4 regions of the Streptomyces sp. NPDC053426 genome follow, and region 2 is predicted to be linked to each of the others. Evidence: riboswitches for the same ligand, from Rfam matches in the RefSeq annotation. Region 2 holds a riboswitch; each other region holds the start of a gene.
What was found. Region 2 has a riboswitch for cyclic di-AMP ahead of ACZ62B_RS20440 (transglycosylase family protein). Riboswitches for the same ligand answer to the same signal wherever they lie in the genome.

Region 1 (7,495 bases), on a different contig from region 2:
CCCATCATAACGTCACGTACGTCCTGTACATTTTTTACAGAGACAACCAGACAGGAGGGGCTCTCATGACCCGACCGTCCGCCCGTCACGTCCTGCCCGAGTTCACCGAACGCACGGCATCGGGGAACCGGACGACGGACCCCTACTCGAAGCTGCTCGAGGAGCGGATCGTCATCCTCGGGACACAGGTCGACGAGACCTCCGCCAACGACGTGATGGCGCAGTTCATGTACCTGGAACACCACTCCCCCGACCAGGACATCTCGCTCTACGTCAACTCCCCCGGCGGCTCCTTCCACGCCATGTCGGCGATCTACGACACGCTGCGCTACGTCTCCTGCGACGTGCAGACGATCTGCCTGGGCCAGGCGGAGGGCGCCGCCGCGCTGCTGCTGGCCGCCGGCACCCCGGGCAAGCGACTGCTGCTGCCCGGTTCCCGCCTGGTGCTCCGTCAGCCCTCCCTCCTGGAGCCGGTCGAGGGACAGACCAGCGATCTGGCGATCCAGGCCGAGGAGTTGACCCGTATCCGGTCACGGATGGAGGAGATCCTGGTCCGGCACACGGGCCGTACCCCGGAGCAGGTCCGGGCGGACATCGAGCGGGACAAGGTCCTCGACGCGCGGGCCGCGGTGGAGTACGGCCTGGCGGACCGGATCGTGCCCGACCGCAGGAGCCTGTCCCCCGCCTCCGGCGCGAGGTGAGCCGCGGATGCTGCCACCGGAGCTGCCGCCGCTGCCCGCGCTGACCCGCGCGGAGGCCGAGTTGATCGACCGTTACCTCGAGGCCGTCGACCTGCTCGGCCGGGTCAACCCGGCCCTGGGCGGTGACACCTACCGCGGACTGCGCGCGGCCCAGGCGCTGGTCGGCAAGGCCGTCGCGCTGCGCGACGCGCTGACCCTGATGCACCGGCGCGGCGAGAGCGAACTGCACTCCGACACGCTGGCCCGGGCCCTGCGCGTGCTGGACGGCGAACGGCGCACGGCCAGGGTCACGCTGCCGCCGGCCCGCGGCAGTTGACACCCGAGGGCCCCGGACGGCGGCCCCGGTCGGCGGTGCGCACCGGCCGGGGTTGAAACGGACCAAACGGTGTACCCCCGTCCGGCGTAGACGAACCTGCTGTTTTCGGGCGCACGAAGTTGCGCAACGCGCGTACCGCACGACCGGAACGGTGCTTTCCCTCCCTGGTCCGCGGCTCCCCCCGGCCCTCGGCGAGGGTCCGAACAGGGAGGTGTCCACCCGAACGGATGATTGGTGAGTAACAACACAAACCCCACGTTCCGTTGGGATTTCGATCGCGCCATGAGTCAAGATCCGTGACTGACGACAAGACCCCGCCGCCGCGGCGGGGCGATCCGGGCGGACGCCGAGTCCTGCCGCCGCCCGGATGACCGGTCGACAGGAGTGGATCGGCAGGAGTGGAGGACCCAAGCACGACGGGCCGCCGGGACGTCAGTTCCGAGCAGTCCTTGGGGTGAAGCCGCACATGTGCGGCCGGGCCACTTCGCCAGCCCGAATCCGACAGGTCATCCTTCACAGGCGGCTGACGAAGGGTTGCGCATGACTGCGCTCAATCGTGTCCCGTCTCTCATGGCCCGGGCCGGCACGGCCTCGGCCCTCACCCTGGCCGCCGTGGGCGGCTCCATCGTGGTCCCCGGAGCCGCCTCGGAGGCGGCCGCCGCGAGCACGGCCACCAAGGCGCTGAGCATCGCCGCCTCCAAGAAGGGCTCGCCCTACAAGTGGGGCGCCACGGGTCCGTACAGGTTCGACTGCTCGGGTCTGACGCTGTACTCGTTCAAGAAGGCCGGCAAGAAGCTGCCGCGCACCGCCGCCCAGCAGTACAACAACACGCGCCACATCTCCGCCGGCAGCCGCAGGGCGGGAGACCTGGTGTTCTTCCATTCGGGCGGCTACGTCTACCACGTCGGCATCTACGCGGGTAAGGGCAAGATCTGGCACGCCCCGAAGACCGGGGACGTGGTGCGCCTGCAGAAGATCTGGACCCGCAGCGTCTCGTACGGCCGGGTGAGGTGACCGCGGCGGGGGGGGGGGGGGGGGGGGGGGGGGGCCCCCCCCCCCCCCCCCCCCCCCCCCCCCCCCCCCCCCCCCCCCCCCCCCCTCCCCCCCCCCCCCCCCCCCCCCCCCCCCCCCCCCCCCCCCCCCCCCCCCCCCCCCCCCCCCCCCCCCCCCCCCCCCCCCCCCCCCCCCCCCCCCCCCCCCCCCCCCCCCCCCCCCCCCACCGCCGTATACGTGCCGGCTATCCCAGGAGGCCGCCGACGAGTCCGGGCCTCCCGGAGGAACCGCCGCTGCCCCCGCTCGGTGCGCCGCTGCCGCCGGAGGCGCCGCCCGAGGTGGGGCCGGAGCTGGTGCTCGGCGCCTGACCGGCCGGGGAGGACTGCCGGGACGGGGCCTGGCCGACGCTGCCCTGGGTCTGGCTGGGCGCGCCGGTGACCGCGCCGGCGCCCTGGGTCGCGCCGGGGGTGGTGGCACCGGCGGACGGGCTCGTCCCGCCCGAAGTGGCGTCCCGGGTGGGCGAGGTGGAGGCGGCCGGGGTCCGCTCCTCCTTCTGGCGTTCGCCGGACTCCTTCGGCAGCGGGGAGCCGGGAAGCTCGTTGCGCGGGGCCTCGCCGGGCCCGGGGACGACCACCCGGTCGGCGTCCCGCACGGCACCGCCGAGCAGTGAGCCGACGAGCATGCTGAACCCGCAGACCACGAAGGTGACCAGGGCGCCCCGGCGCAGCACGTACCGGCGCAGGTCCCAGATGGCGGCGCGGGGGCCGAGCCGGCGCCAGGCCCGGCTCGCGAGGCGGCCGTCGACGGAGTAGACGGGGGCGCCCGCGATGATCAGCGGTGACCAGGCGGCGAGGTAGATGATGTCGGGTGTCTCGTAGGCGGGGACGCTCTTCCAGCTGACGGTGACCAGCAGTGCCGCCGAGAGTGCCGCCCCGACGACGGCGGCCAGGCGCTGCCAGCAGCCGAGGGCGGTCAGGACGCCGACGACGATCTGTGCGAAGGCGATGGCGAGGCCGGAGCCGATGGGGTGCTCCAGGGCGAACTGGCGCAGCGGCTCGGCGACTTCCCAGGGGTGCAGGGTGTGCAGCCACTTGACCATGGAGCCGCGCCGGCCGCCCTCGAAGTAGAGGGGGTCGCACAGCTTGCTCATTCCGGCGTAGACGGAGATGCCGCCGAGGAAGACGCGCAGCGGGAGCAGGACGACGCCGAGGTTCATCCGGCGGCCGGGGTAGTAGGCGTGCCGGGCCGGGTCGTCACCGTGCCGTCCGGCGCGGCGGCCGGTGTCCTCGTACCCGTCGTCGTACGCGGGTTCGTCGTAGGCGGGTTCGTCGTAGACGCTGCCGACCGTGCGCATCGGGGGCAGCAGGGGCCCGTCGGCCGGGCGGCGCTGGGCGCCGACGAACGGGGTTTCCAGGGTCCGGGCGACCGGGTCGTCGGCGGGGTCGTACCCGGTGCCGGTGCGCGGGATGACCTGGGTGGCCCCGGCGTCGGTGAGCGGCTCGTCGGCGTGGCGGACGCCTTCGTGCCGTACGGCCTGGAGCAGTCGGTGGGCGCCGGTGTCGTCGGGCGCGGACCGGCCGCTCCAGACGACGGGCCGACGGCGGGCGCCCGACTGGCCCGGTGTGCCCACGGTGGTGACGACGGGGATGCGGGCGGTGTCCTCGGCGGCGCTCACGTGCCGTGCGATCCGCGGCGATTGGGCGCGCCGCGCCGAGACGCCCAGCTGCACGCGGAAGCTGGCGTGATTGACGATGACCTGCGCCGGATCGCTCGGCACCTTCACCATGCTCAGCGCGGGAGCGTCGTCGAGTCCCGACGAGCGGTCCCCCGTGGGCGTGCGGGGTGTTCTGGTGTCCACACTCATCTAACCGAGTGACACGGCGTTAGGACACTGCCTTGACCCGCCGGAAGTGTCCGGACCGCGTCAAACCTGCCCGGACCCTCCGCGACGCCCCGTACGGGCGACCTCACCGAACACCCGTCCGACCCCGCCGACGGCACCCCTGCCCGCCGCACCGACCCCGACCGGCGGCCTTCACCGGCCCCCGGCATCAGCCCCGCCGACGCGCCGCCTCGTACAGCACGATGCCCGCCGCCACACCGGCGTTGAGCGACTCCGCGCCGCCCGGCATCGGGATCCGCACCCGGAAGTCGCAGGTCTCGCCGACCAGCCGGGAGAGGCCCTTGCCCTCGCTGCCGACGACGATGACGACCGGTCCGTCCAGCGCGTCCAGGTCGCCGAGCTCGGCCTCGCCGTCGGCGGCCAGGCCGACGACCGCGATCCCGGCCTTCTTGTACGCCTCCAGCGCACGCGTCAGGTTGGTGGCGCGGGCGACGGGCGTACGGGCGGCCGTACCGGCGGACGTCTTCCAGGCACCGGCGGTCATCCCGGCGGCGCGCCGCTCGGGCACGACGACGCCGTGGCCGCCGAACGCGGAGACGGACCGGACGACCGCGCCGAGGTTGCGCGGGTCGGTGACCCCGTCGAGGGCGACGATCAGCGGGTCCTGCCCCTCGTCGTGGGCGCCGGCGACGAGGTCCTCGGGGTGCGCGTACTCGTACGGCGGGACCTGGAGGACCAGGCCCTGGTGGTTCAGGCCGTTGGTCATGCGGTCGAGCTCGGGACGCGGCGCCTCCATGAGGTTGATGCCGCCGCGCTCGGCCGCGAGCTGGAGCGCCTCGCGCACCCGCTCGTCGTTGTCGATGAACTGCTGGACGTACAGCGTGGAGGCGGGCACGCCCTCGCGCAGCGCCTCGACGACCGGGTTGCGGCCGACGACGAGTTCGGAGGCCGAGCGGCCCCCGCCGCGCCGCTGCTGCGGGCGGGCGCCCTGGGCGCGGCGGGCCTTCGCCTGGGCGGCGCGCTGCTTGGCGTGCCCCTTGCGCATCTCGGCGGGCGGCGTGGGCCCCTTGCCTTCCAGGCCCCGGCGCCGCTGGCCGCCGCTGCCGACCTGCGCGCCCTTCTTGCCGGACATGCGGCGGTTGTTCGCGGCCATGAGGTATCCGTCTCCATGAAGTCGTGGGTGGTGCTGCTTGTGTGCGTGCTTTGCGCGCACGTCTGTGACGTGTGCCTATGAAGTGTGCCGCCCGGAGGCCCGGACGGCACAGTCGATCTTCGGACGCCGAGGTCAGGGCCTGTCGGGGCCTGGCTCCTCAGCGCGGGCCGAGGCTCCAGCGCGGCCCCTGCGGGCTGTCCTCGACGACCAGGCCGGACTGGCCCAGCTGGTCGCGGATGGCGTCCGCGGTGGGCCAGTCCTTGCGGGCACGGGCGGCCTCGCGCTGGTCGAGGACCATGCGGACGAGGGTGTCGACCACGCCGTGGAGGTCTTCGCCGCGGTCGCTCTCGCCGGCCCAGTGCGGGTCCAGCGGGTCGAGGCCGAGCACGCCGAGCATGGCGCGGACCTCGGCGAGGCGGGCGACGGCCTCCTCCTTGTCGTCGGCGGCCAGCGCGCTGTTGCCCTGCCGGACGGTGGTGTGCACGACGGCGAGCGCCTGCGGGACGCCCAGGTCGTCGTCCATCGCCTCGGCGAACGCGGGCGGCACCTCGGCGGCGGGTTCGACGACGCCCCCGGCCATCTCCGTCACGCGCTGCACGAAGCCCTCGATCCGCGCGAACGCGGACTCGGCCTCGCGCAGGGCCTCCTCGCTGTACTCGATCATCGACCGGTAGTGCGGGGTGCCGAGGTAGTAGCGCAGCACGATGGGCCGCCAGCGCTTGACCATCTCGGAGACCAGGACGCTGTTGCCGAGCGACTTCGACATCTTCTCGCCGCTCATGGTGACCCAGGCGTTGTGCACCCAGTACCGGGCGAACTCGTCGCCGTAGGCCTTGGCCTGGGCGATCTCGTTCTCGTGGTGCGGGAAGATCAGGTCGAGGCCGCCGCCGTGGATGTCGAAGGCGCTGCCGAGGTACTTGTGCGCCATCGCCGAGCACTCCAGGTGCCAGCCGGGGCGCCCGCGGCCCCACGGCGTCTCCCAGCTCGGCTCGCCGGGCTTGGCCGCCTTCCACATCGCGAAGTCGCGCGGGTCCCGCTTGCCGGTCTCGCCCTCGGCGGACGGCTGGAGCAGGTTGTCCAGCTCCTGGTTGGACAGCCTCAGGTACTCGGGGAACGAGGTGACCGCGAAGTACACGTTGCCGTCGGCCTCGTAGGCGTGCCCGCGCTCGATGAGGCCGCGCATCATCTCGACCATCTCGGTGATGTGGCCGGTGGCGCGCGGCTCGTAGGTCGGGGGCAGGCAGCCGAGGGCGCGGTAGCCGTCGGTGAAGGCGCGCTCGTTGTCGTAGCCGATGGACCACCAGGGGCGGCCCTGTTCGGCGGACTTGGTGATGATCTTGTCGTCGATGTCGGTGACGTTGCGGATGAACGTCACCGCCAGGCCGCGGTACTCGAACCAGCGGCGCATGATGTCGAAGTTCAGGCCCGAGCGGATGTGCCCGATGTGGGGTGCCGCCTGCACGGTGGCACCACACAGGTAGATCGAGACGCAACCCGGCTGGAGCGGGGTGAAGTCACGGATCTGCCGGGCGCTGGTGTCGTACAGGCGAATAGTCACGACACCAGGGTAGTAGGCGCGGGGGTGTGCGCGGTGCGCCTCGCTGTTTCGGGGACGTTTGTCATGGGCGGGCCCGGTTGTTCGTCGTCCGCGGGTCCGGTGGGGGCCGGTCGCGTCCACGCGGCGGAGCCGCATATCGGCACGGCCCGCGCCCCTTGGGACGGGACGCTCACCCCTCTCGTACGACCAGCGCCGTCGCCACCGCCATGAGGCCCTCGTCTCTTCCCGGGAAGCCGAGGCCGTCCGTCGTGGCGCCGGAGACCGAGACCGGGGCGCCCGCCGCCTCCGAGAGGAGCTTCTGGGCCTCCTGCCTGCGTCTGCCGATCTTCGGGCGGGGGCCGACCACCTGTACGGCGATGTTGCCGATGCGGAAGCCGGACTCGCGGACGATGCGGGCGGCCTCCGTCAGGAGGGTGGTGCCGGACGCGCCGGACCATTCGGGGCGGCCGGTGCCGAAGTGCTGTCCCAGGTCGCCGAGGCCGGCGGCGGAGAAGAGGGCGTTGCAGGCGGCGTGGGCGACGACGTCCGCGTCGGAGTGGCCGGCGAGGCCGGGGCCCTCGCCCTCCCACTTCAGGCCGGCGCACCACAGTTCGCGGCCGTCCTCGAAGGCGTGGATGTCGGTGCCGATGCCGACCTGCGGCAGGGGGTACGGCTGCTCAGAAGCCATCGTTGAGCCTCCTGCGGGCCAGGACCGCCTCGGCGAGGACCAGGTCGAGGGGGCGGGTGACCTTGAAGGCCTCCTCGTGCCCGGGGACGGTGACGACGGTGAGGCCGAGCTGTTCGACCATGCTCGCGTCGTCGGTGACGTCGTCCTTCACCGTCTCGTGGGCGCGTACGAGGGTGGCCCGGTCGAAGCCCTGCGGGGTCTGCACGGCCCGCAGCAGCGACCGGTCCGGGGTGGCGACCACGGGTTCCGGCTCGCCGGGGGCGC
Region 2 (7,495 bases):
CCGGCTCCGCCATCGCGATCCCGCTCCTCGGGGCCGGCAGCGCCAGCGCGGCCGACGGCACGACCTGGGACCGGGTCGCCGAGTGCGAGTCCGGCGGCTCATGGAGCCAGAACACCGGCAACGGCTACTACGGCGGCCTGCAGTTGACCCAGGACGACTGGGAGAACTACGGCGGACTGGACTACGCGACCAGCCCCGACCAGGCCAGCCGCGGCCAGCAGATAGCCGTGGCCGAGAGAATCCTCGCCGACCAGGGGGTCGGCGCGTGGCGCACCTGCGGACTGACGGCGGGCCTGAACCAGGATTCGGCGTCGGCCGACATCGACACGGGCGTGGCGGAGGACTCGACCTCGGACACGTCCGGCTCCTCCGGCTCCTCCAGGTCCTCCGGCTCTTCCGATTCCACCGACTCTTCGGACTCGTCCGGATCGTCGGACTCCGGTGATTCGTCCGCTTCGTCCTCCCCGTCGGCCACGTCCGATCCGTCGTCCGGCGCGGAAGGGGCGGAGGACGGTGAAGGAACAGCCGGTGAATCGGCCAAGTCCGACAAGTCGAGCGACTCGGGCACGGATTCGGACACCGGCTCCGACGGTGGATCCGGCACCTCCCCCTCCGCCTCGGCCACTCCCAAGAGTGACGAGTCGGACAAGTCCGGGCAGACCACCGGCTCTTCCGAGGTCACCGACGCCGAAGGCACCGGCACCGGCCGCCACCGCGGCGCCACCGCCGAGGAGGGTGGGGCGGAGGACCGTACGTCGGAATCGTCCGGCCGGCATGCCTCGCGCGGCACCGACGCCTCGCGCGATGCCGCCGACGGCTCGTACACCGTGCGCACCGGCGACAGCCTCTCGTCCATCGCCGACTCCCTTGAGCTGGGCGGCGGATGGCGGTCGCTCTACGCCGAGAACGAGCAGGTCGTCGGCGCCGACCCGGACCTCATCCTGCCGGGTCAGGAGCTCGAGGTCGGGGTCGAACCGGACGAAAAGTGACGCCCGAAAGAGCCCGGGTGCGGCGGCAGTTGGCGTCATGGTTCGCGTCGAATGTCCGGTTTAAAGACTGTGAGAGATAGGTCTCAGAGGCCCTGATCGTCTTTGAAATTCCGCGGATCGCGTGTCTACGGTCGTGACCGCTCGCCACCGCGGGCCCCGGCTGCCGCCACGCCGAATCCTGCCAGTGGCAGCACGGGAACAGTCGTCGCGTCATGCGCCGTAGGCAGGAGCGGGGGACCCAAGGTAAGCGCCCCTTCCGGTGGTTGACACCGGAGAGGGCTTGGGGTGAAGCCGCGTCCCGTGAGGGGCGTGGCCGGGCAACTCAACCGGCCCGAACCCGACAGCTCACCTCGCAGGCGTCGGTGAGGGGATCCACCATGCTGTTCTCCGGCAAGGGCAAGCACCGTCGTCCGTCCAAGGCCACCCGCGCGATCGCCGTCGCCGGTGTCGCCTCCGCCGCCGTCGCCGCCCCGCTGATGGCGGCCGGCAGCGCCTCCGCCGCCACCGCCTCCGAGTGGGACGCCGTCGCCCAGTGCGAGTCCGGCGGCAACTGGTCCATCAACACCGGCAACGGTTACTACGGCGGTCTGCAGTTCTCCGCCTCCACCTGGGCCGCGTACGGCGGCACGCAGTACGCCTCCACCGCCGACCAGGCCAGCAAGGCGCAGCAGATCGAGATCGCCGAGAAGGTCCTCGCGGGCCAGGGCAAGGGCGCCTGGCCGGTCTGCGGCACGGGCCTGTCCAACGCCGCCTACACCGGCTCCTCCGCGAACGACTCGGGCTCCTCGCAGAGCACCGGTTCCACCGAGACCCGTGAGACCGGGCAGAAGGCCTCCCGCTCCGCCGAGCGCCCGGCCGCCGAGCAGGAGACCGAGAAGCAGGTCGAGCGGAAGGCCGAGAAGAAGGCCGAGAAGAAGGCCGAGGAGAAGACCGTCACCACCCCGACCGGCGAGAAGGTCGAGAAGGGCGACGGCGAGTACAAGGTCGTCAAGGGCGACACGCTCAGCTCCATCGCCGCCGAGCACGACGTCGAGGGCGGCTGGGCCGAGCTGTTCGAGCTGAACGACGACATCGTCGACGACGCCGACCTCATCTACCCGGGCCAGCAGCTGCACCTCAAGTAAGCGGCTGCCCCCCTGCTCCCCGCCCCGGTGCGTTTTCCCCCGTACGCGCCGGGGCGGGGTTTTTCACGGCCGGGTTTCCGGAAACCGCTTTGTTCCGTTCGGAAACAATTTACTCTCGGTTCTGTCCACGGGGCGGGCGACCGGCGGCCCGATCGCCCCGAGCCGGTTAGGCTCGGACTCGCAAGACCCTCCGGGGTCCTGCTCACCCGCGTCACATCCAAGAAGGAGATGCTCGTGCCGTCCATCGACGTCGTCGTAGCCCGGGAAATCCTGGACTCCCGAGGCAACCCCACGGTCGAGGTCGAGGTCGGCCTCGACGACGGCAGCACGGGTCGTGCCGCCGTCCCGTCCGGCGCCTCCACCGGCGCCTTCGAGGCCATCGAACTCCGTGACGGCGATGCCAACCGTTACCTGGGCAAGGGTGTCGAGAAGGCCGTCCTGGCCGTCATCGAGCAGATCGGCCCGGAGCTCGTCGGCTACGACGCCACCGAGCAGCGCCTGATCGACCAGGCGATGTTCGACCTGGACGCCACCGACAACAAGGGCTCCCTCGGCGCCAACGCCATCCTCGGCGTCTCGCTCGCCGTCGCCCACGCCGCCTCCGAGGCCAGCGACCTCCCGCTCTTCCGCTACCTGGGCGGCCCCAACGCGCACCTGCTGCCGGTGCCGATGATGAACATCCTGAACGGCGGCTCGCACGCCGACTCCAACGTGGACATCCAGGAGTTCATGATCGCCCCGATCGGCGCGGAGTCCTTCTCCGAGGCCCTGCGCTGGGGCACCGAGGTCTACCACACCCTCAAGAAGGTCCTGAAGAGCAAGGGCCTGGCCACCGGCCTCGGCGACGAGGGCGGCTTCGCCCCGAACCTCGGCTCCAACCGCGAGGCCCTCGACCTCATCCTCGAGGCCATCAAGGAGGCCGGCTACACCCCCGGCGAGCAGATCGCCCTCGCGCTCGACGTCGCCGCGTCCGAGTTCTACAAGGACGGCTCCTACACCTTCGAGGGCAAGGAGCGCTCCGCCGCCGAGATGACCGAGTACTACGCCGAGCTCGTCGAGGCGTACCCGCTCGTCTCCATCGAGGACCCGCTGTTCGAGGACGACTGGGAGGGCTGGAAGACCATCACCGCCAAGCTCGGTGACAAGGTCCAGCTCGTCGGCGACGACCTGTTCGTCACCAACCCCGAGCGCCTCGCCCGCGGCATCGAGGAGAGCGCCGCCAACGCCCTGCTGGTCAAGGTCAACCAGATCGGCTCGCTGACCGAGACCCTGGACGCCGTCGAGCTGGCCCAGCGCAACGGCTTCAAGTGCATGATGTCCCACCGCTCCGGCGAGACCGAGGACGTCACCATCGCCGACCTGGCCGTCGCCACCAACTGCGGCCAGATCAAGACCGGCGCCCCGGCCCGCTCCGAGCGCGTCGCCAAGTACAACCAGCTCCTGCGCATCGAGGAGATCCTCGACGACGCGGCGGTGTACGCCGGCCGCAGCGCGTTCCCGCGCTTCAAGGGCTGACCCGCCCCGTAAGAGGCAGCGTCGTACGTACGTCCCCGTACCCGGTCCCGTACCGTGTGCGGGGACGTACGCGCGTATGACGGTGAACGAGAGGCGGGAACATGGCGGTCAAGGACCGGGACCGTTTCTCCACCGCGACCAGGATCCGGCTGATCGGCGAGCAGACCGCGGCCCGGGTCTACCGCTCGCAGACCAAACGCCAGGCCCGCCGCTCCCGGCTGACCGGCCGGGCCGCGCTGCTCGCCCTGGTGGTCTGCTCCCTGATCGTCGCCCTCGCCTATCCCATGCGGCAGTACGTCTCCCAGCGCGCGGACATCGCCGACCTCCGGCAGGAGCAGGACGAGGCCCGTCAGCGGGTCGAACGGCTGCGCGACATGAAGGCCCGCTGGCAGGACGACGCGTACGCCGAGCAGGAGATCCGCAGGCGGCTGCATTACGTCCTGCCCGGCGAGACCGGCTACATCGTCATCGACCCGGGTACGGCGAAGCAGTCCCGTACGGATCTCGAAGCCGCCGACCGCCCCTGGTACGCGAACGTCTGGGACGGCGTCGACAAGGCCGACGCCGCCGCAGACCAGTGACCCTTCGCAGAAAGCCGTAAGAAAGACAGTTATGGACACGCCCCCGCCCACGACCCCGCGCACCGAACCCACCGACGCGGACGTCGAGGCCTTCAAGCAGCAGCTCGGGCGGCCCCCGCGCGGGCTGCGCGCCATCGCGCACCGCTGCCCCTGCGGACAGCCGGACGTCGTGGAGACCGCGCCGAGGCTGCCCGACGGCACCCCCTTCCCGACGCTCTACTACCTCACCTGCCCGAAGGCGAACTCCGCGATCGGGACGCTGGAGGCGAACGGCGTGATGAAGGAGATGACGGAGCGGCTGGCCACCGACCCGGTGCTGGCGGCCGCGTACCGCGCGGCGCACGAGGACTACATCCGGCGCCGCGACGAGATCGAGGAGCTGAAGAACTTCCCCAGCGCGGGCGGCATGCCGGACCGGGTGAAGTGCCTGCACGTGCTGGTCGCCCACTCGCTGGCCGCGGGCCCCGGCGTCAACCCGCTGGGCGACGAGGCGCTGGCGATGCTGCCCCAGTGGTGGAGCAAGGGCGCCTGTGTGACGCTCCCCGCGAAGGAGGACGGCCAGTGACCCGGGTCGCCGCCGTCGACTGCGGTACGAACTCCATCCGGCTGCTGGTGGCCGACGCGGACCCGGAGACCGGTGAACTCACCGATCTGGACCGTCGTATGACGATCGTACGGCTCGGCCAGGGCGTCGACCGTACGGGCCGGCTGGCGCCGGAGGCGCTGGAGCGGACGTTCGCCGCCTGCCGCGAGTACGCGGAGATCATCAAGGAGCACGGCGCGGAGCACCTGCGCTTCGTCGCCACCTCCGCCTCCCGCGACGCCGAGAACCGCGACGCGTTCGTGCGCGGGGTGGTGGACATCCTGGGCGTGGAGCCCGAGGTCATCACCGGTGACCAGGAGGCCGAGTTCTCCTTCACCGGGGCCACCAGGGAGCTGACGGGCCGGGCCGATCTGCGCCGCCCGTTCCTGGTCGTGGACATCGGCGGCGGCTCGACCGAGTTCGTCGTGGGCGACGACCACGTGCGCGCCGCCCGCTCCGTGGACGTCGGCTGCGTACGGATGACCGAGCGGCACCTGGTGCGGGACGGGGCCGTGACGGACCCGCCCACCGAGGAGCAGATCGCGGCCATACGGGCCGACATCGAGGCCGCCCTCGACCGCGCCGAGGAGACGGTCCCGCTGCGCGAGGCGCACACCCTGGTCGGCCTGGCCGGCTCGGTCACGACCGTGTCGGCGATCGCCCAGGACCTCCCCGAGTACGACTCCGAGGCCATCCACCACTCCCGTGTCTCCCGCGACCGCGTCCGCGAGATCACCGAGTGGCTGCTGCGCTCCACCCACGCCGAGCGCGCGGCGGTGCCCTCCATGCACCCGGGCCGAGTGGATGTGATCGGCGCCGGGGCCCTGGTCCTCCTGGCGATCATGGAGCGGATCGGCGCGGAGGAGGTCGTGGTGTCGGAGCACGACATCCTCGACGGCATCGCCTGGTCCGTGGCCTAGCTCCCCTTTGCTACTGGTCAGTAGCACTCCGCTGAGCAGTCGGGATGGCGTTTGAGCGGCGCCCGGGGGCCCTTTCGGGTCCCCGGGCGGGGCTCCGTCGGGAAAGTTCGTGAAGTTCTTCACAAGGAATTGGCCCCGGGAGAACGAAGAAGTGATCCCGGTTGACCCATTCGGGCCCTCAACACCCCTTTGAACACGTTCAGAAGGCGGTGGCGGGTGTCCCGTCAGGGATCATCGTACGGGTTCGGCGGTCGGCCTCACAGCGCCGCCCGGCCGACAGAGAGGCAGCTCACGCGGCATTGACAACGTCCCGTGCGGGGTGCCGGTTCCCGCTTCGCGCTGTGATCTGGATCAAGAAGTGCGGGATGGTAACACAGGCCCTGTCGAAGCTTGTGAAGGGGCGCACGAGGTACCCCCCTGAGGCGGGTGGATACTCGATGGCATGAGCACCACGGAGCGTCCCAGGATCCTCGTAGTAGGCGGTGGGTACGTAGGCCTGTACGCAGCTCGGCGCATCCAGAAGAAGATGCGTTACGGCGAGGCGACCGTCACCGTCGTCGACCCGCGGTCGTACATGACCTACCAGCCCTTCCTCCCCGAAACCGCCGCCGGCAACATCTCCCCCCGGCACGTCGTCGTCCCGCTGCGACGCGTGCTGCCTAAGGCGGAGGTCCTCACCGGCCGGGTCACCACCATCGACCAGGACCGGAAGGTCGCCACGATCGCCCCGCTGGTCGGCGATGCGTACGAGCTGCCCTTCGACTACCTGGTGATCGCGCTCGGCGCGGTCTCCCGCACCTTCCCGATCCCCGGCCTCGCCGAGCAGGGCATCGGCATGAAGGGCGTCGAGGAGGCCATCGGCCTGCGCAACCACGTCCTCGAGCAGCTCGACAAGGCCGACTCCACCACGGACGAGGAGATCCGGCGCAAGGCGCTCACCTTCGTCTTCATCGGCGGCGGCTTCGCCGGCGCGGAGACCATCGGTGAGGTCGAGGACATGGCCCGGGACGCGGCCAAGTACTACAAGACGGTGTCCCGCGAGGACATGCGCTTCATCCTCGTCGACGCCGCCGACAAGATCCTCCCCGAGGTCGGGCCCAAGCTCGGCGCGTACGGCAAGGAGCACCTCGAGGGCCGCGGCGTCGAGGTCTACCTGTCCACGTCGATGGACTCCTGCGTCGACGGCCACGTCGTGCTGAAGAACGGCCTCGAGGTCGACTCCAACACGATCGTGTGGACGGCGGGCGTCAAGCCGAACCCGGCGCTGTCCCGCTTCGGCCTGCCGCTGGGTCCGCGCGGTCACGTCGACACCGAGCCGACGCTCCAGGTCAAGGGCACCGACTACATCTGGGCCGCGGGCGACAACGCCCAGGTCCCGGACCTCGTGGGCCGCAAGGCCGGCAACGAGAACGCCTGGTGCCCGCCGAACGCCCAGCACGCGCTGCGCCAGGCCAAGGTCCTCGGCGACAACGTGGTCTCCGGCATGCGGGGCTTCCCGCAGAAGGAGTACAGCCACGCCAACAAGGGCGCGGTGGCGGGCCTCGGCCTGCACAAGGGCGTGGCGATGATCGTCATGGGCAAGATGAAGATCAAGCTCAAGGGCCGGCTCGCCTGGTACATGCACCGCGGCTACCACGGCATGGCGATGCCGACCTTCAACCGCAAGATCCGCGTCTTCGCCGACTGGACCCTCGGCATGTTCCTCAAGCGCGAGGTCGTGTCCCTGGGCGCGATCGAGTCGCCGCGCGACGAGTTCTACGAGGCCGCGAAGCCGGCGCCGGCT
Region 3 (7,495 bases), on a different contig from region 2:
GCGGAGCCGGGGCGCACGAAGTGCCGCAGCACCACCGCGATGACCGTCAGGTGCAGCAGGTACGCGAGCCCTTGGGGGGCGAAGTAGTCCTGGCCCACCCAGTTGGCGAGCTGGAAGATCCACACGGCGGTCCACACCAGCCGCCAGTCCTGGCAGAAGGTGCGGTAGATCAGGACGAGCACCGGCATCATCAGCAGGCCGAAGACGATCGGCGCCCAGTTGGCGTACGTGGCGGCGCTCTCCACGCCGAAGGCGCGCACCAGACCGGAGTTGAGGGTGAAGAAGCCCGGCCACTGGTCGTACGCGGACATGTTGCCGGACAGCGCCGCGCCGGGCCGCAGTTCACCGTTGGCGAGCAGCGTGTCGACGACGGCGTCGTGCTTGGAGGCCCACGGGTAGCGCACGGCGTCGTACAGCATCGCCGGTGGTGCCTTGAGCGCGAACAGCAGCGCGACGCAGTGCGCGGCCGGCCACCAGGGCGCGGTGCCCGCGCGCCGCAGGCCGATGACGAAGCCGGCGGTGAGGACCAGCAGCGACAGGTAGTAGGCGGCCGGGAGGCGGTCGAGCAGGCCGTAGTCGCCCATCTCCCGGAAGCCGATGCGGGGCAGCGCGTAGAACCACAGTCCGGCGGCGAGCAGCAGCGTCAGCAGCCCGGCGTCGGGCGGACCGCTCGGGACCGGCCAGGATCTGCGGCCACCGCCGGAGTTCCCTCCCGGCTCCGTCGGGCCGGTGGCCGGCTCGGGGCCGGGCGGCGCGCTGCTCTCAGTGGTCGGTACGGGCACATGCTGTTGCACGCCGAGACTCCCCTCCCCCGCGACGAGTATAGGAATTACCTCTGCTTTTCACACCGAAAACGTCGGACTCGCCCGTGAAGCGAAAGCTGTCCGGTACCTCCCGCGCGACCCGTTCCGTGATCACGTCCGCTCGTCCTTCCTCAGCCGGCGAACGCGGGCCGGCCGCGCAGGACGGTGCGGGCCCGGCGGTACCACCGCCAGCCGACGGTCCTCGGGCCGTCCCGGTACGGGGCGATCCGCGCGCCGTCGCCCGCCAGCCAGGCCTCGACGTCGGCGACGGTGTGGCCGCGCCGGACGATCAGCCGGGCGATGCGGTAGCGCTCGTCCCGCTCCGAACTGAGCGCGTGCCGCACGGCGGTCGCCGTCCGGTAGCCGGCGCGGGCGGCCATGGCGCGCACCCGGGGGCTGTTGTAGCCGTGCGGATAGGCGAGGTGGGGGACGGGATGGCCGAGGGTGTCCTCCAGCACGGCCTTGGAGTCCAGCAGTTCGGCGCGGAGCTGCCGGGTGGTCAGGGTGTCGAGCTGGGCGTGGGTGACCGTGTGGCTGCCGATCTCCATGCCGGAACGTTCCAGCTCCACCGCCCGGTCCAGGGTCATCATCGGGGCGGGCGGCAGCAGGCTGTGGCCGCCCGGGGCGATGGCGCCGGTGGTGAGGTACGCGGTCGCGGGCAGCGCGCGCCCGGCCAGGGCGTCGGCGGTGGGGCCGGGCAGGTCGGCGAAGCCGTCGTCGAAGGTGAGCAGCACCGGCCGGGGCGGCAAGGGGGCCCGCCCGGCGAGGTGTTCGGCGAGGGTGCTGATGGTGACAGGGGTGCGGCCGCTGTCCACGACGGCGTCGAGATGGGCCGCGAACTCCTTGGGCGTGACGGTGAACTCGGCGATCCAGTCCGGCGGATCGTCCATCACGGCGTGGTAGAGGAAGACGGGTATGGCCGCGGTCGTCATCTTCCCCTCCCCGGTGCCCGCCGCGCCCGCAGGTATCCGAGCGGCCCGTACAGCATTCCCCTGCGCTGCAGCCGCGACAGCCGGCGTGGCCAGGGGTGCGTGCGGGTGTCGTGCGCCCCCGGCGCACCGCCACCGGCGTCCGTGTCGCGCACTTCCGTCAGCGCGCGGGCGTGCGCGAGGCCGCGCGGCAGCCGGGCGAGGAACGCGGGCAGCAGCGCGGGCCGGTTGACCAGGACCGCGGTGAGGTAGGCGGTGAGGCCGGCGCCGTAGCCGTACGCCTGGGTCTCCAGATCGGCCCAGGTCTCCCGGTGGTGGTGCCACACCAGCGCCCGCGGCGTGTAGCGCAGCCGGTGCCCCTGGGCGAGGACGCGGACGAACCCGTACAGGTCGTCACCGCCCCGCGCGGGTGTCCCGGCGCCGGTGGCCGGGTCGAAGCCGCCGACGGCACGCAGCACCTCCGTACGGAAGGCCATGTTCGCGCCGGAGCCGAAGCGGCCCGCGGTGAAGGGGAACAGCGGCTCGTCGCGGGGCGGGTCCTGAGGGTCGTACGTCGTCGGCGTGAAGCCCTTCGCGAAGCCGCCGTGGCTCTCCAGCAGGACCTGGGCCGGGGTGCGCAGCCGGGCGGGCAGGATCAGGCCGGTGGTGCAGCCGAGCCGCGGGTCGGCGGCGAACGGGGCGGTCAGTTCGGTGAGCCAGCGGGGATCGGCGACCACGTCGTCGTCGGTGAACGCGATCACCTCGCCCCGCGCCGCCGCCAGCCCCCTGTTGTGCGCGACGGCGAGTCCGGGCACCGGCTCGCACACGTACCGCACCCGCTCGCCGTACTTGCGTTCCACCAGCTCACGGGTCTCGTCGGTCACCGGCGCGTTGTCGACGACGACCACCTCGAACCGCGGGTGCTCCTGCGCGAGCAGCGAGTCCAGCGCCCGGGCGAGCTGCCCGGCCCGCTCCCTGGTGGCCACGACGACCGAGGCGTACGGCGGCTCCCCGCCGCCCGTCACCCCCACGGCCTCCGCCGCCGTCACCTCCACGGCCTCCGCCGCCACCGCGGAGGCGGCCTCCGTCAGCGCCGCCCGCGGGTCCGCGCCCTCCGGCACCCGGGTCAGCAGCGTCCCCACCGGGCGGCCCGCCCGCCTGACCAGCAGGAACACCTCGCCGTGGGTGATCGGTGGGCTGCCCGGTCCGGGTCTCGGTGCGGCCTCGTCACCGTCCAGGTCGATCTCGGCGACCTGCACCGCGCCGATGGCCAGGAACCGTCGTATCTCCTCCTGCGTACGTGCTCTTCGGGACATCCGTCCTCCCCCTCCTCACGACCGGCGCAGCCGTGCCGCGCCCTTCAGGGTCCGTGCCGCCAGCGCCGCCAGGCGCGGACGGGCGCGGACGAATCCGTGCGCGCGGCGCGCGGGCTCGCGGCTCAGCCGGTGCAGCGCGGCGCCCACGCCCGGACGGGTCGCCGCCCCCTCGTAGACGGCGAGTTCGCCGGTCTTCAGCGAGTCCTTGTACTCGGCCGGACCGCGCCCCATGTCGAGCATCCCGATGCCCTCGGCCGCCGCCGCCTCGGCCATCCGCAGATGCAGCACCAGACCCGGCGAGTACTTCGCGAACTCCGGGTCGTACGCCGGGAACCAGCAGGCCAGGACGGACGCCGAGCGCAGCCCGAAGTGCGCGGCGACGGGGCGCTCCCCGGCGTACAGGACCGACAGCGTGCCCGTGCACTGGGCGGCCCGGGTCCCGGCGAGCCGGCCCACGAGCCGGGCGATCCACTCCTGCGCGAACCGGTCGCGCCGCCCGGTCCTGCGGTACTGCGCCGACTTCCACTCCATCAGCGTGCGCAGCGCGGCCGGGTCGCGCTCGTCGAAGACGAACCGCACGGCTCCGGCCTGGCGGCCCAGCCTGCGCTCCTTGGCCAGCGTGGTCTTCAGGAACTTCGGCGACTGGGTGCGCAGCACCGACTCGTACGTCTCGTAGCCCTTCTCCACGTCGATGACGTAGGTGGCGTGCTCCTCGGCCGCGTACGGCACGAACAGCCCCTGGTCCGCCTCCAGGTTGTCGAAGGCGAAGCTCGACACCGAGCAGCCCCGCAGCAGTTCGTCCGTCTCCAGGGCGACGCCGGGGCCCAGGACCGCGCCCTGGCAGTCCGACACCCCGAGCCCGATCGCCCGGCCCTGCCCCAGCGCACCCCGCTCGTACGGCAGGAAACCCACCGGCTGAGCGCCCTCGTACAGCACCGCGACCCGGGCCCGCGGGCGCACCCGGGCCACGGCGACGCTGAACTCCGGTTCCATGAACGGGTTGCGCGGTGCGTCCGTCGCGGCGCGCAGTTCCCGCCAGCGCTCCCGCTCCCCCTCGCCGAGCTCCCCGGGCCTCAGCACACGCATGCGTCCACTGCTCACCTGACCCCCCGATCAAGTCCCCCCTGGACCCTTGGAAGGTACCGCCCCGGACCGGGCGGACGGTAGATAGCGGACCATGTTCTTGCCAAACGGGGAAAGAGACCTGAACCGGTCCTTACCCGGCGTCGAGAGAAGGGGAACCGCACCGAAAGCGAACGCAAACGGGCACGGTGAATCGGACCGTCGGGTTGTCCGTATTCTCTGATCATGGCCGCACCCACCGCGTACTCACTCATCGCCACCGACCTGGACGGGACGCTGCTGCGCGGCGACGACACCCTCTCCGACCGGTCCCTCGCCGCGCTCGCGCGGGCGGAGCGGGCCGGCGCGCGGCACCTCGTGGTGACGGGGCGACCGGCCCCCAGAGTGCGGCCGCTCCTGGACGACCTCGGCTGCACGGGACTCGCGGTGTGCGGACAGGGCGCGCAGGTGTACGACGCCGGCGCGCACCGGCTGCTGTGGTCCGTGACCCTGGACCGGGAGCTGGCGGAGACGGCGCTCGGCAAGATCGAGGCCGAGGTGGGGGAGGTGTACGCCGCGGTCGACCAGGACGGGGTCGACGGGCTGACGCTGATCGAGCCCGGTTATCTGATGCCGCACCCGACCCTGCCCGCGGTGCGGGTCGAGCGGCGGGCCGAGCTGTGGGACCGGCCGATCAGCAAGGTGCTGCTGCGCCACCCGGACCTGTCCGACGACGCGCTGGCGGCTGCGGCCCGGTCGGTGGTCGGGTCACTGGCCACGGTCACCATGTCGGGGCCGGGCACCGTGGAGCTCCAGCCGTGCGGGGTGACCAAGGCGACCGGCCTGGCGCTGGCCGCCGAGCACCTGGGGCTGAGCCCGGCGCGGACGATCGCCTTCGGCGACATGCCGAACGACGTCCCCATGTTCGACTGGGCGGCCCACGGCGTCGCCATGGCCAACGCGCATCCCGAACTGAAGGCGGTGGCGGACGAGGTCACCACGTCGAACGAGGACGACGGCGTGGCCGTCGTCCTCGAGCGACTGTTCGGCGGGGCGATGACGCTCGCCCGTCAGCGGGTGGCTCAGTACGCGCCGAAGACGTTGTCGATGGAGCCGTAGCGGTCGGCCGCGTAGTTGCAGGCCGCCGTGATGTTCGCGACCGGGTCGTACGGGTCGAAGGCGGTGCCGGGCACGTGGTAGGCCGCGAAGGTCGGGTCGATGACCTGCAGCAGACCCTTCGACGGGGTGCCCTTGGCGGCGTTGGAGTCCCAGTTGTTGATGGCGTACGGGTTGCCGGAGGACTCGCGCATGATGTTGCGGTGGATGGCGTCGTAGCTGCCCGGGATGCCGTGCTGCGCCATGATGTCCAGCGACTCGCGGATCCAGCCGTCGAGGTTGTCCGGGTACGCCGTCACGGAGGCGGCGGTCGTCGTCGCGGGCTCGGTGGTGGCGGCGGAGGCGCTGGTCGCGCCGAACAGCGGCAGGGCGACCATGGCGACGCCGGTGCCGGCGACGGCGAGGGAGCGGGCGAGGCGGCGGTTGCCGAAGCGGCCGAGCTGAACGGAAGCAGGCATGTCTGGGTTCCTCTCCTACGCCTGCGAGGTGAGCTGTCGGGTTCGGGCGGGAGAGTGCCCGGCCGTGCCCCTGCGGGCATGGCTTCACCCCTAGCCGTCCCGGTGCGGTGTCCGGTGCGGCGACTTACCTGGGTCCCCCACTCCTGCCGTCTTGAGTTCGTGGTCGGGTGTGATGCGGGCGGCGGCAGGATTAGGCGTCCACCCGGCAGGCCCGGAACGTATGCGAGAGCACATGTCGGGAACAAGTGCGGGCATCACGGAAGATGCCGTTTGATCTTGTGATGGGGGTTTTGGGGTGCTTGATCCTTTGCTGTCGCCAAGGGTCAACTCGACGCCGGGGGAAGGGAGAAGGCGAGTGGCGGGGGGCGGCGGGGGTGCCGGATCACGCGTGACCCACTTCACTGGGGATCACCTGTGAGCGCATTTTTCGCCAAGGGGAATTAGCTCGGTATTTGCGGCAAATCGGACGCCGGGGCGGGCAGGATGGGTTCGCGTGGCGAGGCGGGGCCCGGGAGGCGGGCCGAAAGCCGGACCGGGAGCCGGGTCGAGGAGTGGATTGCTACGTCCGGGAAAGCCGAAGTATGTCCGTTGTTATCAACCGATCAAAAGCACTCCGCTCCTGATCCCGTATCGCCCTGCCCGTAACCCTGGGCGCTGGCGGTGATCGAAACGTGACCGGATACGCTGACTTGAGTGATGGCAGCGACCTATCGACATTCCGTGTAACCGCCAGTGGACACCAGCAGACAGGAGACCCCTCGTGACCGTCGTCGGGCCGTTCGGGCTGAGCGTGCGGGACCAGGCTCTGGAAGCCGATGTCCAGGCCGGAATGACGGCTGTCGAGGAAGGGCTGCTCGAGGCCACCAAGAGTGAGGTCCCCTTCATCACGGGAGCCGCCCAGCACCTGGTGCGGGCCGGCGGCAAGCGGTTCCGCCCGCTGCTCGTGATGCTCGCCGCCCAGTTCGGCGACCCCTACGCGCCCGGTGTCGTGCCCTCGGCCGTGGTCGTGGAGCTCACCCATCTGGCCACGCTGTACCACGACGACGTGATGGACGAGGCCGAGGTGCGGCGCGGCGTCGACAGCGCGAACGCCCGCTGGGGCAACTCCGTCGCGGTCCTCACCGGCGACTTCCTCTTCGCGCGGGCCTCGCACATCCTGGCCGACCTCGGCCCTGAGGCCGTACGGGTGCAGGCCGAGGCGTTCGAGCGGCTGGTCACCGGGCAGATCCTGGAGACCGCGGGCCCCCAGGACGGCCGCGACCCGGTCGACCACTACCTGGACGTGCTCGGCGGCAAGACCGGCTCGCTGGTCGCCGTCGCCTGCCGGTTCGGCGCGATGATGTCCGGCGCCGACGAGACGGTCGTGGACGTGCTCACCCAGTACGGCGAGCGGCTCGGCGTCGCCTTCCAGCTCGCCGACGACGTCCTGGACATCGCCTCCGACTCCCACGAGTCCGGCAAGACCCCCGGCACCGACCTGCGCGAGGGCATCGCCACCCTGCCCGTGCTGCGGCTGCGCGAACGGGCGGCCCGGCTGGGCCTCGCCGACGACATCGCCCTGTGTGAGCTGCTCGACTCCGACCTCACCGACGACGCCCGGCACGCCGAGGCGCTGCGGCTGCTGCGCGCCCACCCCGCGCTGGAGCAGGCCCGCCGGGACACCGTGCGCTACGCCGAGGAGGCGCGCGCGGCGCTCGCCCCGCTGCCGGAGTGCGAGGCGAGGACGGCACTCGTGCAACTGTGCGACGCGGTGGTGCACCGCGCGGGCTGAGCCGGCCCGAACTCCCCCCCGACCCCTACTGGTCGGGGGAGGAAACCGTCCCCCGTGTCAT
Region 4 (7,495 bases), on a different contig from region 2:
AGCTTGGCGTAGGCGTAGGAGACGGCCTCCGCCGCGCGGGGGCCGGGGGCCGCGAGAGCGGCGTCCCGGGCGTCCGTCGGGGAGTGCGGGGCGCGGCCGGTGCCGTCGGTGAGTCCCGCGCGTTGCCCGGGGGTCAGCCGGGACAGCAGCCGGCGGGCGGCGGTCAGCTTGGTGTCGACCGTCTTCTTGTGCCGTTCGAGTTCGGCGCGGCGGGACGTCAGCGATGTCACCTCGACGCGCGCGGCGCCGCGCAACTGCTCGATCTCCCGGAGCTGTGTGCGTACGCGTCCCACCGCCGCCTGCCGGCGGCTGCCCGCCCGTTCCGCGAGCGCGGCGCCGTCCAGATAGCCGTCGGGATCCTCGGAGAGGAAGAGCTGGAGGGCGGGGTCGAGGCCGCTGCCGCGGTACTGCGCCGCGGCGACCGTGCCCAGGGCGTCCTGTGCGGAGTTGAGCCGGTCCTTCCTGCGGGCCGCCTCGTCCTGCAGGTCGCGCAGCCGCCGCTGGGCCGACTCGGCCTCCTCCTTGGCGCCGTTGTACTTCTCGGTGGCGGTCTCCGCCTCCCGGTAGAGCCTGTCGACCTCGGCCTTGACCTGGCCCGGTGTCAGCCGCGGTTCGGCGTGTCCCGTCCCGTCGAAGCCGGTCGCGGTGGCCGCGCCGGCGAGGGCGACGGCGGTGGCCGCGCGGGCCGTGGTGCCGCCCGCGACGCGCTGTCGGATCCTGCGGTGCGCTGCCACCTGGCTTCCCGTCCTTTCCGACGACCGCGCGGAGCGGACTGCCGTCCGGTGGTCCGGCGGCGGGGGTGCACAGGGGGAGCCGTCCGCCGCCGGACCTTCTCTGCGGTGGTGTCCGGTCGCCGCCCCTGGACCGGGCGGCGGTGGAGAGCCGGTCACCTGGAGGAGGACGCTAGGCCCGGCCGCGCGGCCCCGGTAACGGGTTGTGCGGAAGTGGCGTGAGCGGACCGCCGGGTGACCGTAAGTGACCAGGATCCCGTTCCGGCTTCGTCGTCTTCACTCAGGGTGATGACCGATATGGCGGAGGAAGGACGGATGAGGGCGCCGGAGTGCTACGGGGCGGCTGTGGCTAGGCTCCGGCCTCATGGACGTACTCATCCACCTCTTCGTCGGTCTGCACATCATCGGCATCGCGTCGCTCCTCGGCGGCTTCCTCACCCAGATGAAGGCGATGGGCGCGGGCACCGCCCGGTTCGTCCCCGCGATGCTGCACGGTGCGCTGACGATGCTGGTCACCGGTGTGGTCCTGGTCGGCCTCAACCAGGCCCAGGGCTACTCCGTCGACAACATCAAGATCGGCGTGAAGCTGGCCCTGCTGATCGTGATCCTCGGCCTGGTGTACGTGAAGCGGGACGACGAGAAGGTGGAGAAGGGCCTGTTCGGTCTGGTCGGACTGCTGACCGTGACGAACGTCTTCATCGCGGTGCTGTGGACCTGACGGCCTGTTCCACGGGCCCGGACGTGACCGCGGCCCACGACGGAACACGCCCCGGCGTTTCCGGGGGGAACGCGGCCGCCCGGCACCGCGTGCCGTAGCGCGGGCCGGCACGGAAAGGGGACGGCGCCGGAGGAACCCCCGTGCTCCGTCCCCTCCCGAGCGGATCAGGCGGGCCGCACCACGCTGTGGATCGAGGACTCGCCGTCGTAGTAGATCGACTCCTCGCGGACGTACGTGCCGGGCTTCGGCGCGTGGATCATCATCCCGTTGCCGATGTAGATGCCCACGTGGGTGACGTCGTCGTAGAAGAAGACCAGGTCACCGGGCTGGGCCTGGGAGACGGGGACCGTCGTGCCCGCGTTCACCTGGTCGTAGGTGGTGCGCGGGAGGGTGACGCCGGCGGCCTTCCAGGCGGCCTGGGTGAGGCCGGAGCAGTCGTAGGAGCCGGGGCCGGTGGCGCCCCAGACGTACGGCTTGCCGATCTGCGCGCGGGCGAAGGCGAGGGCCTTCTCGGCCTTGGTGGCGTACGAGGAGTCCGTCGACGTCGACGGCGTGGTGGCCGAGCCGGAGGACCCGGAGGTGCCGTCCGAGGTGCCGCTGTCCTGCTGGGCGGCCTCCTCCTGGGCCTTCTGCCGCTCCGCCTGCTGCCGGGCGAGCTCGGCGGCCTCGCGGGCGGCCTCCTCCTGCTTCTTCCTCTCGATCGCCGCGAGCCGCGCCTTCTTCTCGGCGGTCAGCTTCGACATCAGCTCGCGCGCGTCGGTGAGCTTCTTCTGGACGGTGGCCTTGGCCGTCTTCAGGTCGCCCTGGGTCTCGGTGAGCGTCTGGAGGCTCTCGGTGGCCTCCTGGCGCTTCTTCATCGTCTCGGACTGCTGGGTGACGTAGTCGTCGACCGCTTCCTTCTGGCGGCCGGTCATCCGGTCCATCACCTGGCGCTGGTCGAAGATGTCCTGCGGCGTGTCCGCGAGCAGGAAGGTCGCGGTGTCGGGGACGCCGGCGCCGGTCCGGTACTGGGCGGCGGCGAAGGAACCCAGCTCCGCCCGCGCCTCGTTGAGCTTCTGGGTGCGCTTGGCCACGTCGTCGAGGAGCGTGTCCACCTGCTTGCGCTGCTTCGCGGTCTTCTCCTTGGCCGCGTTGTACTTCTCGGTCGCCGACTCCGCCTGGCGGTAGAGGTCGTCGACCTTCTTCTCGACCTCCTCCAGGCTCGGCTTGCCGTCGGCGGAGGGGGCGGAGGGGGCGGCGGTGGCCGTCTGGGACAGCAGGGCCACGGAGGTCAGGGCGGCCGTGGCGAGGGCCGGGGTCCGTATGCCTGCCACGCGCGTGCCGGGGGTGCGCGACTTGCGGTGCGACGCCAAGGGAGGCGACTCCTTCCAAAGCTCCGCCTACCGGGTTAGCTGTCGGGTTCGGGCGGGTGGTTCGGAAGGGTTGCCCTACGGCCGCTCCGCGGGGGAGTGGGCCGATTCACCCCAAGGTCTCGGTGGGTCCCCGGCTCCGGCTGCCGCGAGGGCAGTGACGGACTCGGCGGAGGCCGCGCGGCCCGGCGGGGTTCGCCGGTGGGGGTCGTACGGCCCGCCCGCACCGTAGCCAACTGGTGTGGCCCCTGTGAAGGTTGATGGGTGATATGCCCGATACATTTTCGTGACCTTGTGGGTGGTGTCACTCAGGGTGAGGCGGCGGTTCTGGAGGGTGCGCGCCCCGTCCGGGCCGCCGGATTCCGGGGATGTTCCCGGGGCGGCCCCGGGTTGTCGGTGGGGCGCCCTAGACTCGGAGAGCGATGAGCAGCCTCTTTGACGACAGCTTCCTGGCGGACCTCCAGGCCCAGCGGGGCCCCGAGGGCGAGCCCCCGCCACCGCCCGAGGACGAGCACGTACCGGAGCAGATCCCGGACGACCTGTTCGGCGGGAAGTTCGACGTGCCGCCGGACCGATGGGGGTCCCCCCGCTCGAGCGAAGCCGAGAGTGGGGGAGGCTACTACCGCGACGGCGCCCCGCGCCCGGTGATCGACGCCGCCGCGCTGCTGGAGGGGCTGAACGACAACCAGCGCGCCGCCGTCGTGCACTCCGGCTCCCCGCTGCTCATCGTGGCCGGCGCCGGCTCCGGCAAGACCCGCGTGCTCACCCACCGCATCGCCCACCTGCTGGCCGAGCGGCACGTCCACCCGGGCCAGATCCTCGCGATCACCTTCACCAACAAGGCCGCGGGCGAGATGAAGGAGCGCGTCGAGCAGCTCGTCGGCCCGCGCGCGGGCGCCATGTGGGTCATGACGTTCCACAGCGCGTGCGTGCGCATCCTGCGCCGCGAGAGCAAGAAGCTCGGCTTCACGTCGTCGTTCTCGATCTACGACGCCGCCGACTCCAAGCGCCTGATGGCCCTGGTCTGCCGCGACCTGGAGCTCGACCCCAAGCGCTTCCCGCCGAAGTCCTTCAGCGCCAAGATCAGCAACCTGAAGAACGAGCTGATCGACGAGGAGGACTTCGCCGCCCGGGCCGCCGACGGATTCGAGAAGACCCTCGCCCAGGCCTACGCGCTCTACCAGTCGCGGCTGCGGGAGGCCAACGCCCTCGACTTCGACGACCTGATCATGACGACGGTCAATCTGCTGCGCGCCTTCCCGGACGTCGCCGAGCACTACCGCCGCCGCTTCCGGCACGTCATGGTCGACGAGTACCAGGACACCAACCACGCCCAGTACGCGCTGGTGCGCGAGCTCGTCGGCACCTCCGGGCACCCCGCCGGCGCACCGTCCGAGGCCGAGGTGCCGCCCGCCGAGCTGTGCGTGGTGGGCGACGCCGACCAGTCGATCTACGCCTTCCGCGGTGCGACGATCCGCAACATCCTCCAGTTCGAGGAGGACTACCCGGACGCGACGACGATCCTGCTGGAGCAGAACTACCGCTCCACGCAGACCATCCTGAGCGCCGCCAACGCCGTCATCGAGCGCAACGAGTCGCGCCGCCCCAAGAACCTGTGGACCAACGCCGGCGCGGGCGCGCGGATCACCGGGTACGTCGCGGACACCGAGCACGACGAGGCCCAGTTCGTCGCCGAGGAGATAGACCGCCTCACCGACGCGGGCGAGGCCAAGGCGGGCGACGTCGCCGTCTTCTACCGCACCAACGCCCAGTCCCGCGTCTTCGAGGAGATCTTCATCCGCGTCGGCCTGCCCTACAAGGTCGTCGGCGGCGTCCGCTTCTACGAGCGCAAGGAGGTCCGGGACGTCCTGGCCTACCTGCGGGTGCTCGCCAACCCCGAGGACTCGGTGCCGCTGCGCCGCATCCTCAACGTCCCCAAGCGGGGCATCGGCGACCGCGCGGAGGCCATGATCGACGCCCTCGCGCAGCGCGAGAGGATCAGCTTCCCGCAGGCGCTGAGGCGCGTCGACGAGGCGTACGGCATGGCGGCGCGCTCGTCGAACGCCGTGAAGCGGTTCAACACGCTGCTGGAGGACCTGCGTACGGTCGTCGAGTCCGGTGCGGGCCCGGCGACGGTCCTGGAGGCGATCCTCGAACGCACCGGCTACCTCGCCGAGTTGCAGGCCTCCACCGACCCGCAGGACGAGACCCGGATCGAGAACCTCCAGGAACTCGCGGCCGTCGCCCTGGAGTTCGAGCAGGAGCGCGGCGAGGGCGAGTCGGTCGCGCTGTCCGACTTCCTGGAGCAGGTCGCCCTGGTCGCCGACTCCGACCAGATCCCCGACGAGGACGAGGACGGCTCCGGCGTCATCACGCTGATGACCCTGCACACCGCCAAGGGCCTGGAGTTCCCGGTCGTCTTCCTCACCGGCATGGAGGACGGCGTCTTCCCGCACATGCGCGCCCTCGGCGAGACCAAGGAGCTGGAGGAGGAGCGGCGCCTGGCGTACGTCGGCATCACCCGCGCGCGCGAGCGGCTGTACCTGACCCGGTCGACGCTGCGCAGCGCGTGGGGCCAGCCGTCCTACAACCCGCCCTCGCGGTTCCTGGAGGAGATCCCGGCCGCCCACCTGGAGTGGAAGCGGACGGGGGCGAGCACGCCCGTGTCCTCCGGTCCGGCGTCGGGGGTGGCGGCCTCGCTGTCGTCGTCCCGCTCGCGCTCGTCGGCGTCGGGCGGCTCCGGCTTCGCCACCCGGCGGACCGCGGACAAGCCCGTGGTGTCGCTGGCGATCGGGGACCGGGTCACGCACGACCAGTTCGGCCTCGGCACCGTGGTCGCGGTGAAGGGCACGGGTGCCAACACGGAGGCGACGATCGACTTCGGGGACACCAAGCCCAAGCGGCTGCTGCTGCGGTACGCGCCGGTGGAGAAGCTGTAGCCGGGCGCTGAGACCCGTCGTGGGGGACGGTCCTACGACGGGTCGAGGCCGTGGCTGCGGAACCAGGCGAGCGGGTCGACCGCCGAACCGCCGGCCGGACGGACCTCGAAGTGCAGGTGCGGGCCCGTCGAGTTGCCGGAGTTCCCGGAGAAGGCGATCGGGTCGCCGGCCTTCACGGTCGTACCGGAGGCGACCTGGTAGCTGGAGAGGTGGCAGTACCACGTCTCCGTGCCGTCCTTCGCCGTCACGATCATCATGTTGCCGTAGGCGGAGTTGTACTGCGTGCGCACCGTGCCGTCGGTCGCGGCCATCACCGTCGCACCGTACGAGACGGGGAAGTCGATGCCGGTGTGGACGGACATCCAGTTGATGCCGGACTGGCCGTAGATGGCGCTGAGTCCGTGCTGTGCGACCGGGAGCGCGAACTTCGGCCGCAGCCGCTCCTTGCGGGCCGCCTCCTGGGCGGCCGCCTTGCGCTCGGCCGCCTGCTGCGCCTTGAGGTCGATGCGCTCCTGGGTGCGGCTGGCCCGGTCGGCGAAGTCGTCGGCGCCGGCGGCGAGGCTCTCCAGCTGGGTGTCCAGCTTGATGTTGGCGGCGGACGGTTTCACCGGCTGGGCGTCCGCCGCGGTCGTCGTCGTTTCCTGGCCGCCGTCGTCGGTCAGGTTGCCGACCGATGCCGCGGCGATACCGGCGACACCCATCACGCACGCCGAGGGCACGGCCACCGTCAGCAGCGCGGAACGCTTGGCGGGCGTACGGCGGCGGGAACGCGACCCGGCGCGCGAGGCCGCGCGCGGCGACGGGGCGGGGAGAACCTCTTCCTGCTCTTCGAGCAGGTGCACCGCGGGCAGCTCGCCGGTGTCGGCCGGCCCCTGGGCGGTGGGCTCCTCGTGGGGTTCCTGGCCGAAGGACTCGGCCTGCGGCTCGTAGGCGTCGGACGCGGGCGCCGGGGCGGCGGTGTCGCCGCCGTCGGTGTTCCACTGAGTGGCGTCGTAGGCACCGCTGTCGAAGGTCTGCGTGCCCCAGTCCCACTGCTGGGTCCGGTCGGCGGGGTTCCCGGTCTGATCGGGCTGGAGCCACTCACCGGCGTCCCACTGCCCGCTGGTCTCCGGCGAGGCGGCCTGCGGCGGGATCACCGTCACCGGGTGATGGCCGGTGGTCCAGGCGGTCGCGTCGTAGCCGCCGGTGTCGTACGAGGACACGTGCTGGGCCGCGTACAGGTCGTAGTGGCCGGTGTCCTGGCCGTCCGTGGGCCAGTGCCCGGTGGTGTCGTACGCGCCCGTGTCCTGACCGCCGCCCGGGAGGGCGCCGAAGAGGGGGTCAGGGGCGAAGCCCCCGGTGGTGTGGCCGCCCGTGCCGAAGTGGGTGGCGGCATAACCGGTGGCGTCGTAGCCGCCGTACGTGGTGAAGTCTCCGTACTGGGCTTCCTGGGTGCCGTACGACGCGTAGGGCGCCGAATCGGAAGCCGGAGCCGGGTCCATGGTCCCCGACGGGTGACGGTCGTTCACCAACTTCTCTTTCGCCTCGACAACAGGGGCTGCCAGAGCAGTGCGGCGACTGTACCCGGCGGTATGCGGGCACGACAATCTTCCGCAGGTTTCGCGCGCGCAGGAAACGGGCAATCGGTTGCCTTTTGGCGGACGGCGGGCGCGGTCTTGGCTTTTTGTTCGAGCTCTGTTCGAGGCGATGGGCGGTCGACGGCGATAAGTGGGCCGTCTCGGAGCGTTGTTGTTCGGATTGCCGTCGAGGGGGGCGCGC

Region 1: another riboswitch for cyclic di-AMP. It lies ahead of ACZ62B_RS03100 (C40 family peptidase); the one in region 2 lies ahead of ACZ62B_RS20440 (transglycosylase family protein).
Region 3: another riboswitch for cyclic di-AMP. It lies ahead of ACZ62B_RS10560 (transglycosylase SLT domain-containing protein); the one in region 2 lies ahead of ACZ62B_RS20440 (transglycosylase family protein).
Region 4: another riboswitch for cyclic di-AMP. It lies ahead of ACZ62B_RS11720 (C40 family peptidase); the one in region 2 lies ahead of ACZ62B_RS20440 (transglycosylase family protein).

What each region holds. Positions count from the first base shown of each region.
Region 1 is NZ_JBVJKE010000001.1:719,937-727,431, forward strand. Features, by position in the region: gene ACZ62B_RS03090 (ATP-dependent Clp protease proteolytic subunit) at 66-701, shown strand; gene ACZ62B_RS03095 (hypothetical protein) at 709-1,017, shown strand; cyclic di-AMP (ydaO/yuaA leader) riboswitch at 1,365-1,554, shown strand; gene ACZ62B_RS03100 (C40 family peptidase) at 1,558-2,031, shown strand; gene ACZ62B_RS03105 (DoxX family protein) at 2,255-3,874, opposite strand; gene rlmB (23S rRNA (guanosine(2251)-2'-O)-methyltransferase RlmB) at 4,062-5,006, opposite strand; gene cysS (cysteine--tRNA ligase) at 5,164-6,564, opposite strand; gene ispF (2-C-methyl-D-erythritol 2,4-cyclodiphosphate synthase) at 6,734-7,231, opposite strand; gene ispD (2-C-methyl-D-erythritol 4-phosphate cytidylyltransferase) at 7,221-7,495, opposite strand, start outside.
Region 2 is NZ_JBVJKE010000009.1:266,754-274,248, forward strand. Features, by position in the region: gene ACZ62B_RS20435 (transglycosylase family protein) at 1-989, shown strand, start outside; cyclic di-AMP (ydaO/yuaA leader) riboswitch at 1,195-1,363, shown strand; gene ACZ62B_RS20440 (transglycosylase family protein) at 1,367-2,113, shown strand; gene eno (phosphopyruvate hydratase) at 2,348-3,628, shown strand; gene ACZ62B_RS20450 (FtsB family cell division protein) at 3,730-4,209, shown strand; gene ACZ62B_RS20455 (DUF501 domain-containing protein) at 4,241-4,774, shown strand; gene ACZ62B_RS20460 (Ppx/GppA phosphatase family protein) at 4,771-5,712, shown strand; gene ACZ62B_RS20465 (NAD(P)/FAD-dependent oxidoreductase) at 6,155-7,495, shown strand, end outside.
Region 3 is NZ_JBVJKE010000004.1:240,570-248,064, forward strand. Features, by position in the region: gene ACZ62B_RS10535 (hypothetical protein) at 1-794, opposite strand, end outside; gene ACZ62B_RS10540 (polysaccharide deacetylase family protein) at 935-1,735, opposite strand; gene ACZ62B_RS10545 (glycosyltransferase family 2 protein) at 1,732-3,027, opposite strand; gene ACZ62B_RS10550 (GNAT family N-acetyltransferase) at 3,043-4,113, opposite strand; gene ACZ62B_RS10555 (HAD family hydrolase) at 4,336-5,208, shown strand; gene ACZ62B_RS10560 (transglycosylase SLT domain-containing protein) at 5,172-5,663, opposite strand; cyclic di-AMP (ydaO/yuaA leader) riboswitch at 5,667-5,795, opposite strand; gene ACZ62B_RS10565 (polyprenyl synthetase family protein) at 6,424-7,434, shown strand.
Region 4 is NZ_JBVJKE010000004.1:476,326-483,820, forward strand. Features, by position in the region: gene ACZ62B_RS11710 (C40 family peptidase) at 1-734, opposite strand, end outside; gene ACZ62B_RS11715 (hypothetical protein) at 1,096-1,449, shown strand; gene ACZ62B_RS11720 (C40 family peptidase) at 1,614-2,801, opposite strand; cyclic di-AMP (ydaO/yuaA leader) riboswitch at 2,809-2,959, opposite strand; gene pcrA (DNA helicase PcrA) at 3,221-5,737, shown strand; gene ACZ62B_RS11730 (M23 family metallopeptidase) at 5,770-7,218, opposite strand.